DNA from 2 places in the Kocuria rhizophila DC2201 genome. Region 1 is predicted to be linked to the other one. Evidence: predicted binding sites of a transcription regulator. Region 1 holds the regulator's gene; the other holds the start of a gene.
The links. Region 1 encodes HspR, which represses chaperone genes until heat shock. Its sites were predicted from a motif close to AAGTTGAGTCNNNNNGACTCAACTT; they were not measured.
Positions count from the first base shown of each region.

Region 2: KRH_RS10995 (Hsp20/alpha crystallin family protein) is a predicted target of HspR. The motif match lies at 4,967-4,991, and genes of this name have one in related genera.

Region 1 is NC_010617.1:438,931-445,122, forward strand. Features, by position in the region: gene KRH_RS01925 (nucleotide exchange factor GrpE) at 1-45, shown strand, start outside; gene KRH_RS01930 (DnaJ C-terminal domain-containing protein) at 130-1,161, shown strand; gene KRH_RS01935 (heat shock protein transcriptional repressor HspR) at 1,163-1,669, shown strand; gene trmB (tRNA (guanosine(46)-N7)-methyltransferase TrmB) at 1,840-2,817, opposite strand; gene KRH_RS01945 (multidrug effflux MFS transporter) at 2,918-4,297, shown strand; gene KRH_RS01950 (alanine/glycine:cation symporter family protein) at 4,660-6,126, shown strand.
Region 2 is NC_010617.1:2,548,561-2,554,752, reverse strand. Features, by position in the region: gene KRH_RS11015 (MMPL family transporter) at 1-1,635, shown strand, start outside; gene KRH_RS11010 (hypothetical protein) at 1,703-2,266, opposite strand; gene KRH_RS11005 (CDP-alcohol phosphatidyltransferase family protein) at 2,520-3,182, shown strand; gene KRH_RS11000 (phosphatidate cytidylyltransferase) at 3,189-4,184, shown strand; gene KRH_RS10995 (Hsp20/alpha crystallin family protein) at 4,418-4,891, opposite strand; gene KRH_RS10990 (ChaB family protein) at 5,197-5,616, shown strand; gene KRH_RS10985 (hypothetical protein) at 5,778-6,192, shown strand, end outside.

The DNA of each region.
Region 1 (6,192 bases):
CGGGTGGTCCGGGCGGCCCAGGTGGCCGTGGCGGCGCAGCCGTAGCGCACACCAACACCTCGGGGCGGGTCCACATGACGGGACCCGCCCCGAGTCCTACTGAGGAAGATTTCACAGGAAGGAGGCGTCATGGCCAGTCAGGACTGGATCGACAAGGATTTCTACAGCGTCCTGGGCGTCTCCAAGGACGCATCCCCGGAAGACGTCAAGAAGGCGTACCGCAAACTGGCCCGCAAGTACCACCCGGACCAGAATCCGGGGGACGCGGCTGCGGAGAAGAAGTTCAAGGACATCACCGAGGCGAACTCCGTGCTCTCCGACCCGGAGGAGCGTGAGCAGTACGACGCCATCCGGGCCATGGGCTCGGGTGCGCGCTTCACGGCCGGCGGGCCCGCGGGAGCGGGCGGCACCGGCGGCGCGGGCTTCGAGGACATCTTCGGGGACCTGTTCAACGGCGGTGGCGGCGGCCGCAGGCGCTACACCACGTCCAGCGGCGGCGGCGGGTTCGAGGACCTGTTCGCGCAGTTCGGCGGTGCCCAGGGCGGGGACACCCGTTTCAGCACTGGTGGCGGCTTCGGCGGCCAGGGTGGGTTCGGCGGCTATCAGGCCCCGCCCACCAAGGGCGAGGACATTCACACGACCACCACCATTCCGCTGCGCTCCGCGTACCACGGCACCACCGTGAAGCTGCGCCGGGGCAACGGGCAGACCACCACGGTGCGCGTGCCCAAGGGCGTGAAGGACGGCCAACGGCTCAAGATCGCCGGCAAGGGCCACACCGGCCCGGGCGGCAACGGGGACCTGTTCGTGACCGTCAAGGTCAAGGAGCACCCGTTCTTCACCCGGGAGGGCCAGGACGTCCACGTCACGGTCCCGGTGACCGTGAGTGAGGCCGGTCTGGGGGCCACCGTGCAGGTGCCCACCCTGGACGGGGGCCACGTGAGCGTGAAGGTTCCCGCGGGGACATCGTCCGGGCGCCGGATGCGCGTCAGGGGCAAGGGCTTCACCACGGGATCCAGCACGGGCAACATGATCGTCACCGTGCAGATCCAGCTGCCCGCCGACCTCGACGACGCCGCCAAGGAGGCCCTGCGCACGTTCGCCGAGGCCACGGGGGACTTTGATCCCCGTGCGTCCTTGACCGAGGAGGCCGCGGTCTGAGATGTCCATCGACTTCGCCCAGCCCGTCTTCGTGATCTCAGTCGCGGCCGAGCTCGCGGACATGCACCCGCAGACGCTGCGCCAGTACGACCGCCTGGGCCTGGTGACCCCGTCCCGGGCCTCCGGGCGGGCGCGCCGCTACTCCCAGATGGACGTGCAGAAGCTGCGCCAGATCCAGGAGCTCTCCCAGGATGGGGTGTCCCTGGAGGGCATCAAGCGGATCATGCAGCTGGAGAACCAGGTACAGGCGCTGCAGTCCCGGGTCACGGAACTCTCCGAGGAGCTGGAGCAGGAGCGGGAGGCCCGGCGCGAGCGGGACATGATCTTCACGGCGGGTTCCGAAGGGGACGTCGTGAGGATCGCCCGCGGCTCGCTTCGGGCGCCGCGCAAGGTCTCGCAGGCGCTCATGCTCTACCGCCCGGCCCGGCCGGAGCACGGTGGCCGCGACACCGGCGCCGCCGATGCCCCGACCGCACGCGGGATGAAGCGCGGCCGTAGCGCGTCCTGAGCGCACCTCGGCATGCAGGGACCCCGCACCACCTCGTGGTGCGGGGTCCCTGCGCATCTGCCCACTCCGTGGCGTCCAGAACGGGGGGGCGCGGGGTCACATCCGTGGTCTCAGCGACCGAACTGCTCAGCGACCGAACTGCCCCGGCCGGGATCCCTGTGGCCGCAGGGTCAGCGATGCCGGTAGGTCAGATCCCGGGGCACGCGGCCGGCCTCCGTGGCCTTGCGCTCGAAGCTCGTGAGGACCCGCCCGTCCCAGCGCGGTGCCCACCCCGTCTCGGGGTGCTCGTCGTCGGCCACGGGCCCGGGGTGGAGGTTCTCGAAGTCGGCGTCCGCGGCGTCGAGCACCTCGCGCATCACCACGGCGTACTCCTGCCAGTCCGTGGCCAGGCGCCACAGCCCGCCCGGCTCGAGTACGCGCGCGGCGAGCTCGGCGAAGCGGGGGGAGACCAGGCGGCGCTTGTGGTGGCGGGTCTTGTGCCACGGATCGGGGAAGAACACCCACAGCTCGCGCACGGATGCCGGTTCGAGCATGTGCTCGAGCACCTCGGGGGCATTGGCCTGGGCGACCCGCACGTTCTCCACCCCGGCCTGCGCGGCCTTCATGAGCAGGTCCGCGATCCCGGGCTTGTAGACCTCCACCGCGAGGTGGTCCAGCTCGGGGTGCGCGGCGGCGTGCGCCACGATCGCCTCGCCCAGCCCGGAGCCGATCTCCACCACGAGCGGCGCGGTGCGGCCGAACACGGCCTCCCGGTCCAGGTGGTAGGAGGGGTCCACGGAGGTGTCAGTGCGCACGCGGGGGATCTCCAGGACCCACTGCCCGGCATGCTCTTCCCACGCCTTCTGCCGCTTGGGGGAGAGCCGGTCCCCGCGGCGCACGAACGAGAACGGCTGCCGGTGGAACGCCGCGGGGGTCGCCCCGGGGCCGTCGGTGCCGGGCTCGCCACCCACCGCGTCCCCGGACGACGACGCCGCCGCGCCGCCCCCGCCGTCCCGCGGTGCGGCGGCCCGCTCGCCGTGCTCGGCGTCCGAGTGCTGGGCGGTGGTCGCCGGCGCGGTGGCCGGGGTGCCCGGGGCGGACGAGTCCGGCAGGGCGGCGTCGTCCCCGGAGGGGAGGGCGGAGGACTGGGTGCGATCGCTGGATTCCATCGTGGAACATCCTAGGCGGGCCGTCACGGGAGGTCACGGCGCGGCGGGCGGACCCTACGATTGAGGCCCACCCGCCGCCCGCGCCGCGCAGGAGACTCGCATGCCCCAGGACCACGAGCCGCCCGAGTCCCCGCCCGGCGACCCCCGGAAGCGCGATCCCGACGAGCGGGACGCCCGGGAGCGGGACTCCGACGAGCGGGACCCCCACGAGCGCGACCCCCGGAAGGGGGATCCCGACGAGCAGGGCCCCGCGATGCAGGATCCCGGGCCGCGCGATCTGCTGCGCAGCCGGCTGGGGCTGCGGCCGCGGGGGGACGCGGTGGTGCTCGTGGGATCCCTGGGCGTGCTCTCCGCCGTGAGTCCCATGGCCACGGACATGTACCTGGCCTCCATGCCGGAGATGGCGCAGTGGTTCGGCGCCCCGGCCAGCGTGATCCAGCTGAGCCTGACCGCCTACATGGTCGGGATGGCCCTCGGGCAGTTCCTGCTGGGGCCGCTCTCGGACGTCCTCGGGCGCCGTCGGCTGGTGCTCGGGGGAAACCTGGTGTTCCTCTTGAGCTCCGCGGCGATCATCGTGGCCCCGCACATCGGGCTCGTGCTTGGGCTGCGGCTGCTGCAGGGCGCCGCCGGGGCCGCCGGGGTGGTGATCGCGCGCGCCGTGGTCTCGGACATCGCCCGCGGGCACCGGGCCGCGCAGCTGTACTCCGTGCTGTCCCTCATCACGTCCCTCGCGCCCGTGGTGGCACCGCTCGCGGGCGGGGTGATCGCCACCGTGGCGGACTGGCGCACGGCGTTCGCGGTGCTCACCGTCTTCGGCGCCGTGATGCTCGGGTGCTCGCTGCTCGTGATCCCCGAGACCCTGCCGCCCGAGGCCCGCTCGCGGGGCGGCATCGGGCGCATCCTCCGCAACGCCCGCGCGGTGCTCGGGGACCGGCGGTTCACGCTGCACGCCCTGAGCTTCGCGTTCGCGTTCGGGGCCCTGTTCTCCTACATCTCCGCGTCCCCGTTCGTGATCCAGGACGTGCTGGGCTTCAGCGCGCTCGGGTACTCGGTGGTCTTCGCGCTCAACGCGTGCGGGTCGATCGCCACCGGCGTGGTCAACACCCGGATCGTGGGCTCCCGTGCGCCGGAGTCGCTGCTGCTGGCCGGGGTCACGGGGCTCGCCGCGACCTCCGTGCTCAACCTCGTGCTCGCGCTGCTGGGTGTGGTGGGCCCCGCCACGCTCGTGCTGATCTTCCTCTCCCAGTCCTGCATGGGTTTCGTGCTCGGCAACGCGGTGGCCCTCGCCCAGCGACGCGCCCAGGCCCGAGGCCTCGCCGGGACCGGCGCCGCGGTGGTGGGCACCGCGCAGTTCGTGATGGCCGGGGTGGTCACCCCGCTCACCGGACTGGCGGGCGAGTCCACCGCCGTGCCCATGCTCGCGTGCATGGCCTCGTGCGCGGTGGTCTCCGTGGCCCTCGTGCTCGCCGCGCGCCGCTAGCGCACGACGCCGCCCGCGCCCCCAGCGCGCTCCCGCACCCCGGCGCGCGCTCGGGCGGCGGGCCCCTCGGCCGCGGCGCCGCAGGGACCCGTACCCGGCGGGTCGAGCGTGCAGGGGTCTCGTCATCCCCTCGTGCACGGGTGCTCCGGCACCCCGGTGACCCGGCACCCGGGTGCGCAGGGCACCGGGGCGGCCGCGCGGCGTCGTCGTGCCCGAGGACCGGCGGGGCTGGCAACACCGCCGCGCCACGCGGCGGATGGGCCGGGAGCCGCGGCGCCGATGTGGTTCACTGTGCCAAACGGTGACGTGATTCACAGTTGATCCACGGCTTCGCGCCTCCAGCACGAACGAGAGACACTTCCATGCTCGATGCGATCCAGAACCTCCTCGACGCCGTGGACGGCGTCGTCTGGGGGCCCTTCATCCTCATGCCGCTGCTGCTCGGCACCGGCATCTACCTCACCGCCCGACTCGCCGGGCTGCAGGTCACCAAGCTGATCCCCGCGCTGCGGCTCGCGCTGTTCGAGCGCAAGGACAAGGACGCCCCCGGCGGGGACGTCTCCCAGTTCCAGGCCCTGACCACCGCGCTCGCCGCGACCGTGGGCACCGGCAACATCGTGGGCGTGGCCACCGCCATCTCCGTGGGCGGGCCCGGCGCCCTGTTCTGGATGTGGGTCACCGGCATCCTCGGCATGGCCTCCAAGTACTCGGAGGCGTTCCTGGGCGTGCGCTTCCGCGCGCGGGACGCCAAGGGCGAGATCTCGGGCGGCCCGCAGTACTACCTGTTCCGCGGCATCCCCAACGGCTTCGGCAAGTTCCTGTCCCTGTTCTTCGCCGTGGCTGCCGTGCTGGCCTCGTTCGGCATCGGGAACATGACCCAGGGCAACTCCATCTCCGCCAACGTGGAGTCCTCGTTCGGCGTGCCCGTGTGGGTCACCGGCCTGGTGCTCGCCGTGCTGACCCTGCTGGTGCTCGTGGGCGGCATCAAGTCCATCGGCAAGGTCACCTCCGCGCTCGTGCCCGTGATGATCATCTTCTACGTGCTCGGCGCGCTGTTCATCCTGGTGGTCAACCTCGACGCCGTCCCGGCGGCCTTCGCCACCATCTTCACCACCGCGTTCACCGGCCACGCGGCCGTGGGCGGCTTCGCGGGCTCGGCCATCATCATCGTGGTGCAGATGGGTGTGGCCCGCGGGATCTTCTCCAACGAGTCCGGCATGGGCTCCGCGGCCATCGCCGCCGCCGCGGCCCAGACCACCCACCCGGTGCGCCAGGGGCTCGTGTCCATGACGCAGACGTTCATCGACACCATCATCGTGGTGACCTGCACGGGCCTGGTGATCGTCACCACCGGCGTGTGGGAGCAGGGCAAGGACTTCGCCGCCACCATGACCGGTGACGCCTTCAGCCACGGCCTGCCCGGCGGCTGGGGCCACCTGATCGTGACCGTGGGCCTGGTGCTCTTCGCGTACTCCACCATCCTGGGCTGGGCGTACTATGGCGAGCGCTGCATGGAGCGGCTCTTCGGTCGCGGGGCCGTGATGCCCTACCGCGTGTTCTTCTCCGCGGTGGTGTTCGTGGGCTGCAGCGTGCCGCTGGCCATCGTGTGGTCTTTCGCGGACCTCATGAACGGGCTCATGGCCATCCCGAACCTGATCGGGCTGCTGATCCTCTCCGGGCTCGTGGCCCGGGAGACCAAGCACTACCTGCGCAACGACCCCCACCTGCGGGCGGACAAGCTGCAGATCGACGGGTTCATGGACGGCCGCCCCGGTGCGATCGACAGCTACGTGCTGCCGCAGAGCGCGGCATCGGGCGGCGTGCGCTGAGCCCGCCCGCGGCGGGTGCCCGCCCCGGCGGGCCCTGGGGTGATCCACCCCGGCCCCCGCGCCGCC
Region 2 (6,192 bases), 590 kb from region 1:
GCCATGGACTACCAGCTGTTCCTGGTCTCCGGCATGCGCGAGGCGTACGTCCACGGGCACCCCGCGCGCCAGGCCGTGGTGTACGGCTTCCGGGCCGGGCGCTCCGTGGTTACCGCGGCCGCGATCATCATGATCTCCGTGTTCGCGGGCTTCATCTTCTCGGAGCTGGCGATGATCAAGCCCATCGGCTTCGCGCTCGCGGGCGGTGTGCTGCTGGACGCCTTCGTGGTGCGCATGCTCCTGGTCCCGGCGGTCATGCGTCTGCTGGGCGAGAAGGCCTGGTGGCTGCCGCGCTGGCTGGACCGCATCATGCCGAACGTGGACGTCGAGGGCGAGTCCCTGACCCGCGCGAGCGCCGGTGCGGCGGTCGCCGCTGGCACGGCCGCGGCGGACGACGACGCCACACGCCGCTCCCACGCGAAGGGTCGCCACCGCGCGGAGTCCCCCGGGCGCCAGCGCGGCACCGCGCAGCACACCGGAGCGGCCGTGGCCGCACCGGTGGCTGCGGCGACCGTCGGCGCGGCAGCCCACCACGCGGCGTCGGGCGCGGACTCACCGCGCGGCGAGGAGCCCGCGGCCGACACCCGCACCGAGACCGAGCGACACCGCGCTCAGCGGCACGGCCGCCACGCCGCGGCCCCCACGGGGAACGACGCCGTGGAGCAGGACGCGGACCCCGACCCGGAACCCCGTGCGACGGCCGAGCCGGTCCTGGCGGAGATTGCGGAGCCGACGCCGGACGTGGTCCTGGTCCCGGCGGACCCCGCGCTGCGGGTGACCGACCAGGGGCTGCGGGTGCTGCCCAACGTGTGGGAGTCCGAGGAGAAGCTGCTGGCCTCCCTCGCCCGGCCCCGTGAGGAGGCCGCACCGCACCGGTCCATGCACAGGCGCGTGGAGTTCCAGAAGGTCATGGTGGCCGGACGGCCGGTGGTCGTCGCCCGGCCACGGACCCCGCTCGCGGATGCCCCCGTGGTGGTCCACTGGCACGGCGGCGCGTACGTGCACCCCGTGACCACCACGCACTGGCGGTGGATCGACGCGCTGATCCAGCGCACCGGGGCCACCGTGGTGGTGCCGGGCTACGGGCTCGCCCCGGACCACACGGTGGACGAGGCGCTGGCCCTGGCCGACGGCGTGTGGGACCTGGCGCACGGCCTCGGGTCGCGGGTGTTCCTCTCCGGCGACTCGGCCGGTGGCGGCCTGGCGGTCGCTCAGGCCATGCGGCTGCGCGATGCGGGGATGGGTGCGCCTGCCGGGCTGATCCTGATCTCCCCGTGGGTGGACGCGACCGTGAGCAACCCGGAGATCGAGCAGTACCGCTCCGTGGACCACATGCTGGACACCGAGGGCCCGCGCGCCGCGGCCCGCTGGTGGGCCGGCACCCGTGAGGTCACGGATCCCGCGGTGAGCCCCGCGTTCGGGGACGTCCACGGGCTGCCGCGCACGTTCGTGCTGCAGGGGGACCGGGACATGCTCTACCCGGACACCATGGAGTTCGTCACGGACCTGGTCCGCGCAGGCGTGGACACCACCACCGTGGTGTGCGAGGGCGGGCCCCACGTGTACGCGCTGATGGTGTGGTCCGAGCGCGCCACCGAGGACCTCGACCGCGTGGTGCGCTGGATGGGCCGCTGAGCGTCCCTCGCGCCGGCTCGACGGGCCCCGGGTGCCGACCGTTGCGGTCGGTGTCCGGGGCCCGTTCTCAGTCCCTGCCCACCGTGCGGAAGTACCACGCGTAGAACGCGGTCCACCCGGTGCCGAAGATCGCCCACCGCACCCGCTCGGGAGCGTGCGGCCAGAGCCGGCCGTGCAGGGCGGAGATCCCGCCGACCGCAGCGGTGACCACCACGAAGCGCGGGGTCCGCGCGGGCACGGACCACGCGAGGAACCGGGGCAGCGGGTCTCCGCGCAGTCCGGCGGTGCGGGCGTAGAGCTTGTAGGGGGTGCCCCGCAGCGGGCCCAGGAGCACGGCCGTGAACCCCCGCGCGGCCATCTCCCGCTCCACGCGCTCGACCATGGCGGGGGAGACCGCGGGGATCCGGGCGAGCATCCTGGCCGAGTCGTCCCCGGTGGCACGCGCGCCCCAGCGGTGCACCACGGCGCCGCCCACCAGCGCGCCCGCCGTGGCCGACGCCGCGCCCGTGAGCCCGCGGGGCAGGTTCCGGAGGGCGACCGCGGAGAGCCACACGTCCGGGACCACGAAGAACGCAGTGGCCTCGGCGAACCCCCACAGCCCGGCCACGGCGTGGTCACGCAGCGCGCTCACCGTGCTCCTCCGCTCCGGGGGCGCGCACGGTGCGTCACGGCGGCTCCCGGGACGGCGCGCGGCCCGTCTCCGCAGGTCAGCCGTGCCTGGCGCGAGGGCCAAGGTGGTGCGGGCTCTTCAAAGGTGCTGCTGTGCACGGTGGTCTCCCGGTGGGATCGAGGTGGCGCGGTTGTGGACATCCAACCACCACGGGCCAGCGGGTATGCCACTGTTGGCGCAGATCCACAGTCCCCACGGCCCGAGGAGACGCCGCATGGCCACCACCGATCCCCTGCGCAGGCCCATCCCGCAGCGTTCCGCCGGGTGGGCCACCGCCATCGCGGGTGCCCTGCAGCGCGCGGGCCTGCGCCCCAACCACATCTCGGTGGCCTCGGTGCTCGTCTCCCTGGTGGGCTGCGGGTGCCTGGTGGTCTCGGTCCACGCGGACGACGCCGCCCGCGCCCTCCCTCTCGTCCTCGCCGCGCTCTGCATCCCCCTGCGTCTGCTGTGCAACATGTTCGACGGGATGCTCGCCGTGGAGGGCGGGCTGCGCACCCCCACGGGGGAGCTCTACAACGAGGTGCCGGACCGGATCTCGGACCTGGCGCTGCTCGCGGGGGCCGGCTGGGCGGCGTCGTCCGTGGCGGGCGGTGCAGCCCTGGGGTGGCTGGCCGGGAGCCTCGCGGTGCTCACCGCTTACGTGCGCACCCTGGGCGTGAGCGCGGGGTGCGCGCAGCAGTTCGGCGGGGTGCTGCCCAAGCAGCGGCGCATGTGGCTGCTCATGGCAGGGATCCTGCTGAGCGTCACCGACCCGTGGTGGGGGTGGCCGCGCGGGACCGTCCTGTGGGTCACGCTCGTGCTCGTGGTGCTGGGGTGCGCGCTGACCGTGGCCACCCGGCTGCGGGCCGTGGCGCGCGAACTGCGGGAGAAGGGGTAGGCCGTTATGGTGATCGGACTGCTGGGCGGGCCCACGTGGTGGTTCCTCTCCGGACTGCTGGGGTTCCTGGTGCTGGCCACCGTCGTGGCGGAGCTGATGTACCGGCGCACGGCGTCGGAGGGGCTGCGAGCCACGCTGCTGAACGTGCGGCAGCGGGTCTTCGCGTGGTGGATCATGGTGGCGGTGCTCGTGGGCAGCCTGGCGCTGGGGGAGACCGCCGTGGTGCTGCTGTTCCTCGCCCTGTCCCTGCTGGCCCTGCGGGAGTTCGCCAACCTGCTGCCGCCCGGGGAGCGGGACCGCTGGGTGCTGACGTGGATCCTGGTGGTCCTGGCCCCGCTGCACTTCTGGTTCGTGTGGGAGCACTGGTACGGGATGTTCGCCATCTTCATCCCGGTGTACGCGTTCCTGTTCCTGCCCGTGCTGCTCGCGCTGTCCGGGCGCACGGAGTCCTTCCTGCACCGGGCCGCCCTGAGCCAGTGGGGTCTCATGGTGTGCGTCTACGCCCTGAGCTACCTCCCGGCCGTGCTGCAGCTGCCCGTGGCCATCCATCACGGCAAGGCCGCGGCGGACGGTTCCGCCGTGGGGTCTGGTGGCGTGGAGGCGGGGGCACTGCTGCTGTTCCTCGCGGTGGTGGTGCAGGGCTCGGACGTCCTGCAGTACCTCTGGGGCAAGACCATGGGCCGGCACCGGATCGCGCCCACCGTGAGTCCCAACAAGACGTGGGAGGGCTTCGTGGGCGGGGTCCTCTCCGCCACGGCCCTGGGCGCCGCGCTGTGGTGGCTGACCCCGTTCACCCCGTGGCAGGCCGGGGTGCTGGCCCTGGTCTCCTGCCTGCTGGGCTTCCTGGGCGGGCTCGTGATGAGCAGCCTCAAACGGGACCGCGGCATCAAGGACTTCGGCGCCCTCATCCCGGGTCACGGCGGGATCCTGGACCGGATGGACTCCCTGATCTTCGCGGCACCGGTGTTCTTCCACCTCACCCGGTTCTTCTTCGCGGGCTGAGCCGCGCACCACCGCGCACCGCCGCACTCCACGGGCGACGCCGCGCGCGCCGTCGCGGGCGGTCCCGGAGGAGGACCGGACATCGCGACGCCGCGTCGGCGGCTCCTCACGCGGTGGGGCGGACGCTACGGGGCCCCGTGCGTGGAATCCCCGTCGGGCATGCACGAGGGCCCGCGGGAGATCCCGCGGGCCCTCGTGGCTCACTCAGTGCATCCCGGGTGATGCCGGGGCGCTCAGCTCTCCGAGTCCTCGGAGGACTCGGTCTTCTGCTCCTGCTGGCCGTTCTCCAGCACCACGCTGTCCTGGTTCTGGCCCGTGGCCACCTGGATCTTGCGCGGCTGGGACTTGGGGGACACGGGGATGGTCACGGTGAGCACGCCGTTGTCGTACGCGGCGGTGATGTTCTCCGTGTCGATGCCCTGGCCCAGGTTCAGCTGGCGGACGAAGGAGTGGTTGCGGCGCTCGCGCACGATCCACTTGGTGTCCTTCTCCGCAGAGGGCAGGCGGCGCTGCGCGCGAATGGTCAGCAGCTGGCCGTCCACGTCCACGTCCACGCTGGTGGGGTCGATGCCCGGGAGGTCCGCGGCGAGGTAGTAGTTGGAGCCCCGGCGGAACAGGTCCATGGGCATCTGCTCCAGGCCGTTGCGGGTGGAGAGGACCTGGTTGGCGAAGTTCTGGACCTCGGTGAACGGATCGAAAGTAGCCATGACAGTCATTCCTTCCATGTGCGTGACCTCCGTGGAGCGCTCGGCCGCTGGTGTCCGGATCCGGCGCTGTCACGTTTCTTGAGTCCCACTGACTCAACTACAAAAAATATAGCACTCGGTCCAGCAGAGTGCCAAGGGTTCGGGCACCTATCTTGAGCGGACTATGCTCAAGGCGAGCGGCGGTGCTTCCACGGACCCTCGCCCGGCCGTCACGGGAGGTGACGGGCCCGAAAGGGTGGGGCGGGCGGCGTCGTCGTTCCTAGAATCGAAGCACCGGAGACATCCCCGACAAGAAGGAGGACACCGTGCCGAAGGCGAAGAAGAACGGCCGCGCGCGGCAGGACGAGATTCCGTCCACGCTGCGCCGCTCCGACGAGAAGGCGCAGGACACGTTCGCGCAGGCGTACGACTCCGCACAGGAGAAGTACCAGGAGGAGTCCCGCGCGGCCCGCACGGCGTGGGCCGCGGTGAAGCACACCCACGAGAAGGTGGGGGGCCACTGGGAGCCCAAGGAGGAGAACGGCCCGTCGGACGCCAGCGCGGAAAAGGGTGGGCTCAACAAGGAGGACACCGCCGGCGGCGTGGACGCGAACGCCTCCAAGGAGCACCTCTACGAGATCGCCCAGGAGCTGGACGTCCAGGGCCGTTCGGGCATGACCAAGGACGAGCTGGTGGAGGCCATCGGGAAGGCGAACGACAAGAGGACGCGGGAGGCGCGGGACTGAGGTGACGCGAAGCGTGAACTCCGGTTCCTGTGCATCGGGACCGCCTCCCCTCAGCTCGAACCAGGGGTTTTCTCGGCAGTCATCGGTGTCGCGCCCCGCAGTACGCTTCACGAAGGGCCCGGTACGAGCTCTACTCCCACGTCTTTGTTGATGAGTCCAAAGTGGGCGGCTACTACGTGGTGGCAAGCACGGTTGCCGCCGGAGACGTGAACCGCGCCCGAAAGGCTGTTCGGTCCTTGGCGCTGTCTGGTCAGAAGAGGATCCATTTCACCGATGAACGCGATGACCGCCGCAAGAAGCTGCTGAAGGAGTTCTCCGCCCTCGACACCGTGGTGAACGTGTACGTGGCGCGAGGGCTCAGAGACAAGGAAGCCAGGCCGCTGTGTCTGGGGGCCCTCGCGCGAGATGCTGCGGCCAGCGGCGCGGACCACTTGTGGGTGGAAAAGGACGAGTCTTCGTATGCCCACGACAAGAAGATCATCGGGCAGGCGCTCCAGTCCTCCGAGAACCGACCGCGCTACGACTTTCCCAGGGCGCACGAAGAGACACTGCTCTGGGTGTCCGATGCCGTGGCGT